DNA from 2 places in the Micromonospora sp. II genome. Region 2 is predicted to be linked to the other one. Evidence: riboswitches for the same ligand, from Rfam matches in the RefSeq annotation. Region 2 holds a riboswitch; the other holds the start of a gene.
The links. A riboswitch is a leader RNA that binds a small molecule or an ion and turns the genes downstream of it on or off. The one in region 2 is predicted to bind thiamine pyrophosphate.
Positions count from the first base shown of each region.

Region 1 (3,403 bases), on a different contig from region 2:
GCGGTGACGCCGCCCGTGCCGGGTTTCAGCAGGCCGCCCAGGAGCAGCGCCAGCGTGGACTTGCCGGCCCCGTTGGGGCCGAGGACGGCGAGCGCCTCGCCGGCGCGTACCCGAAGATCGGTGGGGTCGAGCCGCGGCGTCAGGCCGAGCCGCTCCGCGGTGAGCAGCACGTCGCCGGGCGGCGTGGTGGCGTGCCGGGGTGGCGTGACGTGGCCGGGTACCCAGACCCCGGCGGCGGCCAGCGCGTCGCCGTGCGCGGCGAAGACCGCAGCGGGCGGCCCGTCGGCGCGCACCCCGCCGCCCGGTTCCAGCACCACCACGCGGTCGACCAGCGGCAGCGCCTCGGTGACCCGGTGCTCCACCAGGACCATCGTGGTGTCCGTGTCGAGCGCGTCCGCGACGGCCCGGCGGATCAGCGCGGCGCCGGCCGGGTCGAGGTTGGCGGTGGGCTCGTCGAGCAGCAGCAGTCCGGGGCGCAGCGCGAGCGTGCCGGCCAGGGCGAGCCGCTGCTGCTCGCCGCCGCTGAGCGCGGCGGTCGGCCGGTCCCGGTCGTACGGGAAGCCGACCCGGCGCAGCGCCTCGTCGACGCGGGGCCAGATCTCCCCGGCGGGTACGCCACGGTTCTCCAGCCCGAACGCCACGTCGTCGCCGGAGCGGGCCATGACGAGCTGGGTCTGCGGATCCTGGAACAGGATGCCGACGCGCTCGCGGGCCTTGCGCGGGTCCAGCCCGTCGATCTCGACGGTGCCCTCCTGCTCGCCGGAGTCCTCCGGCAGCAGCCCGGCCAGCGCCGCCAGCAGCGTGCTCTTACCGGCGCCGGAGGGTCCGAGCAGCAGCACCCGCTCGCCGCTCTCCACCCGAAGATCCACCCCGCGCAGAGCCCAGCGTTTCCGTCCCCCGTGCCGCCACCCGAACCCCCGCAGCACCACCCCGCTCACCGCCCGCCCACCCCCTCTCCCGGCCCAGCCTGCGTGATCAAGGAGTTCGCGTCCGGAAAACCGTGCCCGGCGGACGCAAACTCCTTGATCACCGGGGCGGGGCGAGCCTCAGACCAGGGCGCGGTCGCGGCCGGCGGGGAAGCGGTCCAGGACGCCGGTGTTCGCCAGCGCGCGGGTGAGGGCCACCGCACCCAGGCCGGCCACCAGCAGACAGCTGAGCACGCCGAACGCGATGTAGGGCAGCCGGAACGTCGTCCAGCTCGTGCCGGGGTACCAGTAGAGAGCGTCGAACAGCGTGGCGAAGAGGCCGCCGCACGCGCCGGCGAGCGCCGCCGTGAGCGGCCGGTGGAGGCGGTACCGGGTGGCCGCGAAGACCGCCTCGACGCCCAGGCCCTGCACCGCGCCCTGGAGGATCGCCATCGCACCGTAGGGGGAGCCGAGCAGCACCGAGACGGCCGAGGCGACGGTCTCGGTGAGCAGCGCCGCTCCCGGCTTGCGGACGATGAGCGCGCTCAGCACGGCCGGGATGAGCCAGACGCCGTACATGACCGACTGGAGCGGGGCGAAGAAGGCGAACGGCCCGTCGCTGCCCTTCCAGAGGATGTTCCAGAGCTGGAACACGACGCCGAAGGTGACGGCGATGACCGAGGCGACGACGATGTCGACGGTACGCCAGCGGTTGCTGTCGTTGTGGTTCACGGTTGGCTCCCAGTTCGTCGAGGTGAACCAGGAGAAGACGCACGCCGCGCCCGGTGGTCACCGGACGGCGACGCGGCTGGAGGTCGACCGAACTCCCTGCGCTGGCATTACCCAGATCAGGTTCGAGGGTCTGCGGGCACCGGCCCGCACTCTCAGCGCTGTGCGCTCCCCTGTCGGATGTGAAGTTGTCTCGTCGCAGACGCTAGCACCGACCACGGGCCCCGGCCCAGCAGGGCGAGTGTCGGTATGGTGGCGATCATGCTGGTGGATGCGCGGGGACTGACGTTCGAGGTACGCGCCGGTGGCCCCGAGGGCGGTGACCCGGTCCTGCTGCTGCACGGCTTCCCGCAGCACTCCGGCGAGTGGGACGCGGTGACGCCCGCGCTGCACGCCGCCGGGCTGCGCACGTACGCGCTCGATCAGCGCGGCTACTCGCCCGGCGCGCGGCCGGCGGACGTCGGGGCGTACCGGATTCCGGAGCTGGTGGCCGACGCGGCGGCGGTGCTGGACTCCCTCGGGGTGACCCGCGCCCACGTGGTCGGCCACGACTGGGGCGCGATCGTGGCGTGGGGTCTGGCGGCGGCGCACCCGGAGCGGGTGCGGACGCTGACCGCGGTGTCGGTGCCGCACCCGGCCGCGATGGGGCACGCGCTCGCCACCGACCCGCGGCAGAAGGTCAAGTCCGCGTACATAGCGTTGTTCCGTAAGCCCGGTACGGCGGAAAAGGTGCTGCTGGCGTGGAACGGTGCCACGCTGCGCAAGCTGCTCAGCGGCGTGGGCGACGCCGGCGCGGTGGCCCGGTACGCCGAGCCGATGCGCGAGCCGGGGGCGTTGACGGCGGCGCTGAACTGGTACCGGGCGATGACCGGGGCGGACATGAAGGCGGTCGCCCCGGTCGGGGTGCCCACCACGTTCGTCTGGAGCGACAAGGACGTGGCGATCGGCCGGACGGCCGCGCAGGCGTGCGCCGCGCACGTCACAGGTGACTACCGATTCGTGACGCTGCCCGGCGTCAGCCACTGGATCCCGGACGAGGCGCCCGGCCGGCTGGCCGAGGCGATCCTCGCCCGGTGCGCAGGAACGGAGGAGGCATGACGGTGAGCGCCGAGGCGTACCTGGCGGTGGTGACCGAGACGATCGGCCGGGTCGCCGCCGAACAGCGGCGCAACGTGGCCGACGCGGCCGACCTGATCGCGGCGGCGCTGCGCGCCGATGGTGTGGTGCACGCGTTCGGCACCGGGCACTCCGAGGCGCTGGCCATGGAGATCGCCGGTCGGGCCGGCGGGCTGGTGCCCACGAACCGGATCGCGTTGCGTGACCTGGTGCTGGTCGGCGGCGACCCGGCCGACGTGCTCGGCCCGAAGCTGGAACGCGACCCGGCGGTGGCGCACCGCCTCTACGAGCTGGCGCCGATCCGGCCGCAGGACGTGTTCGTGCTCGCCTCGAACTCGGGCGTGAACGGGGCGATGGTCGAGTTCGCGTCCATCGTGAAGGAACGCGGGCACGGGCTGGTGGCGATCACGTCGGCGCAGCACTCGGCCCGGATGACGTCGCGGCACCCGTCCGGCCGCAAGCTCGCCGACTTCGCCGACGTGGTGCTGGACAACGGCGCCCCGTACGGCGACGCCACGCTGCCGCTGCCGGGCGGCGGCGCGGTGGGCGCGGTCTCGTCGATCACCGCGGCGCTGCTGGCCCAGCAGATCGTCGCCGAGGTGGTGGCCCGGCTGGTCGCGGCGGGGGAGCGTCCGCCGGTCTACCTGTCCGCG
Region 1 covers NZ_LYXF01000016.1:12,542-15,944, reverse strand. Annotated here, with positions in the region: gene A8711_RS09330 (ABC transporter ATP-binding protein) at 1-938, opposite strand, end outside; gene A8711_RS09325 (ECF transporter S component) at 1,047-1,637, opposite strand; TPP riboswitch at 1,713-1,819, opposite strand; gene A8711_RS09320 (alpha/beta fold hydrolase) at 1,896-2,732, shown strand; gene A8711_RS09315 (sugar isomerase domain-containing protein) at 2,729-3,403, shown strand, end outside.
Region 1: linked by a shared signal. The riboswitch ahead of A8711_RS09325 (ECF transporter S component) and the one ahead of thiE (thiamine phosphate synthase) in region 2 are both predicted to bind thiamine pyrophosphate.

Region 2 (3,403 bases):
CGACCAGGTGAAGGCGAACGCCGAAGCCGGCACGTGGCAGCCGTCCGACGAGGACCTGGCCGCCTTGGACGCCATCCTCTGACTGTCCGCGCTGGCGCGCTCGGGTTTGCACGTCGGGCGTGTGCTGGCGCGCTCGGGTTTGCACGTCGGGCGTGTGCTGGCGCGCTCGGGCCTGCACGCCGGGCGTGTGCTGGCGCGTCGGGGCGTGTGCTCGTGTGTCGGGTGTGTGCGTCGGGGCGTGTGCTCACCCGTTTGGGCCTGCGCACACCGGGCTGCCCGCGCGCTCAGCTCACCCACGCGTTCGGCTCCGCCCGCACGTGGACTGTGCGCCCTCGGTTGGGGGCGCGCCGGCGCGGCCTGCGCCCCATCAAGGCTCGCCCACGCGTCAGCCACCCATGGCGTGCCACCCACAGGCAGCGCTCACGACGAGTGGAACACCATGGGTGTCATAAGGGCCTTGAGACACCCATGGCGTTCCACTCGGGGCTGGATCTGGCGACGAGTGGAACGCGATGGGTGTTTGAGGGCGGGCCTCTGACGCCCGTGGTGTCTCGGGCGGCTCGACGGGTGGCGAGCCGGGGACCAACGGGTGGCGGGCGGCGAGCCGGGGGCCCGGTGGGTGGTAGGTGGCGTAACCGGGGGCCCGGTGGGTGGTGGGTGGTGGGTGGCCCGGTGGGTGGTAGGTGGCGAAATGGGGGCCAGCGGTGACGTGTGGCGGGCCGGGGGCGTAGCGGGGTGAGGCTCGTGGCGGCGGGCGCGGATCAGTGGTTCGCCTCGGTGGCACGACGTTCTGCCAAGGCCTGGCGTACCAGGGCCACTGTGGCGTCGGGCCGGCGTAGCACGTCGTCGGCGGTGAAGCGGAGCACGAGCCACCCGGCCGCGCGCAGCGCGTTCAGGCGAGCCACGTCCCGGCGGAAGTGAGCCCGTTCGCGGTGGTGGTCGCCGTCGTACTCGACCGCGATGCGGAGCGCCGGCCAGGCCAGGTCCACCCGGGCCACGAAGCGTCCACCGGCGCGTACCTCGTGCTGGGCGGTGAGCGGGCCGAGGCCGGCGTCGAGCAGGAGCAGCCGCAGGCGAGTCTCCATCGGGGACTCGCTCAACGGCTCGGCCAGCGCCAGCACCTCGCGCAACAGCGGAGCGCCCGGCCAGCCCGGCCGGGCGGCGGCGTAGGCCCGCAGGGCGGGCAGCTTCACGGCCCGGCGACGCAGCAGCGCCTCGACGGCGACCAACGCCTCGGCGAGTGAGCCCTGCCGGCCCAGGTCGAACGCCGTGCGAAGGGGCGTGGTGACCGGCAGCCCGCCGACGAGGGTGCGGTCCCGCTCCGGCAGCGGTGACCGGACCAACCGCAACCGTGGGTGCGGTCGCAGCCGCGCAGCAGTCGGCAACAGTACTGTCACCGGCGCGTCGCGGGGGAGCACGTCCGCGCCGAACAACCACGCGGCGCTGCGCCCCGCCAGCACGGCACCCGGCGGCAGGCGCAACGCCACCGCCTCGCACCACATCCGGTGGTCGTCGGCGCGGTACCCGTCCCGGTGCACGTACACGTCCGGCCGCAGGCGGATCCAGGTCTGCCCGCGCAGCATCGTCCAGGTGAGTAGCCCTTCGGAGACGGCACGGCTGCCCCGGAACGGCAGGATCGCCAGGCGGCGCGGAACACGGGCGGGAACGGACACCCAGGCAGCGTGTCGTGACGGGACGGTCACCCGCTGCCCCGATCCGGCGGACGGCTGGTTCCTGGGAAAAACCTCACCCGGGCTTCCGTACGGGCGGGAGGCGTCGTACGGTAGGCCGCAAGTGACCCACGGGAGCCCGGTGCGGACCGGGCTGAGAGGGGGGCTGGGAGCCCCCGACCGTCGAACCTGATCCGGGTAATGCCGGCGCAGGGAGGAGCGTTGCCGTGCTGTCCCTGGGACGACTGCATCTCATCACCGACACCCGGCCGGGGCGTGACCCGCTCGCCGTGCTGCGTGCCGCACTGCCCGTGGCGGGCGCAGACCTCGTCGTGCAGGTGCGCGTGGAGGACGACGCCACCGACCGGGAGGCGTACGAGCTGGCCCGGCTGGTGGTCGACGCCTGCCGGCCGTACGGCGCACAGTGCCTGGTCAACGACCGGCTGCACGTGGCGCTCGCGGTGGACGCCGCCGGTGGCCACGTCGGCGCGGACGACCTGCCGGTGCGTGCCGCGCGCCGGGTGCTCGGCCCGGACGCGGTGCTCGGCGCGACCGCCCGCGAACCGGTGACCGCCCGGGCCGCGGTGGACGCGGGCGCGAGCTACCTGGGCGTGGGCCCGTGCCACGTCACCACCACCAAGTTCGGCCTGCCGGAACCGATCGGCCCCGAGGGGATACGCGCGGTCGCCGAAGCGGTGACCGTGCCGGTGATCGCGATCGGCGGGGTGACCGCCTCAAGCGTGCCGGCGCTGCGGGCCGCCGGGGCGTACGGGGTGGCGGTGGTCGGCGCGCTCAGCGGGGCAGCCGATCCCGCGCACGCCACCGCCGAGCTGCTGCGGGCCCTGACGTGTTAACAGGGGGCCCTTCCTCTACCGGAGGCGTTAACAGGGGGCCCTTCCTTAACGACGTGGCGGTGGTGGGGGGCGGGCCTGTCGGGTGGGCGATCGCGTGGCGGTGCGCGCAACGTGGACTGCGCGTGGTGGTGCACGACGACCGGCCCGGGTCGGGCGCGTCGTCGGTGGCCGCCGGGATGCTGTCGCCGGTCGCCGAGGCGTACTTCGGTGAGCACGAACTCACCGCGCTGCTCGTCGAGTCCGCCGCCCGCTGGCCCGGTTTCGCGACCGAGCTGGCCGAGGCGAGCGGCGTCGACATCGGCTACCGCACCGAGGGCACGCTCGTCGTCGGGCTCACCGCCGACGACCTGGCCGAGGCGAGGCGGCTGTGGTCGTACCAGCAGGGCCTGGAACTGCCGATCACGCCGCTGCGCCCGTCGGAGCTGCGCAACCGCGAGCCGGCGTTGGCGCCGCGCGTGCGCGGCGGCGCGGTGGCCCCCGGTGATCACCAGGTCGACCCGCGGCGGCTGGTCGCCGCGTTGCGCACGGCCGCGGAACGCGCCGGCGTGGAGCTGCGCCCGGCGCGCGTCGGCGCGCTGTCCGAGGTGGACGCGCGGGTCACAGTGGTCGCGGCCGGCTGCGGCGCGGCGGCGCTGACCGGCCTGCCGGTCCGCCCGGTGAAGGGCCAGGTGCTGCGGCTGCGCGCGCCGGGCGGCGGTCCGCCGGGCTTCCGGCACGTGATCCGGGGGTACGCGGACAGCGAGCCGGTCTACCTGGTGCCCCGGGACAGCGGCGAGGTCGTGGTCGGGGCGACGGTCGAGGAGCGCGCGGACACCGCTGTCACCGCCGGTGGCGTGCTGACACTGCTGCGCGCCGCCACGGAGCTGGTGCCGGAACTCG
Region 2 covers NZ_LYXF01000015.1:86,262-89,664, reverse strand. Annotated here, with positions in the region: gene A8711_RS09175 (aldo/keto reductase) at 1-82, shown strand, start outside; gene A8711_RS09170 (DUF559 domain-containing protein) at 762-1,673, opposite strand; TPP riboswitch at 1,792-1,903, shown strand; gene thiE (thiamine phosphate synthase) at 1,898-2,524, shown strand; gene thiO (glycine oxidase ThiO) at 2,518-3,403, shown strand, end outside.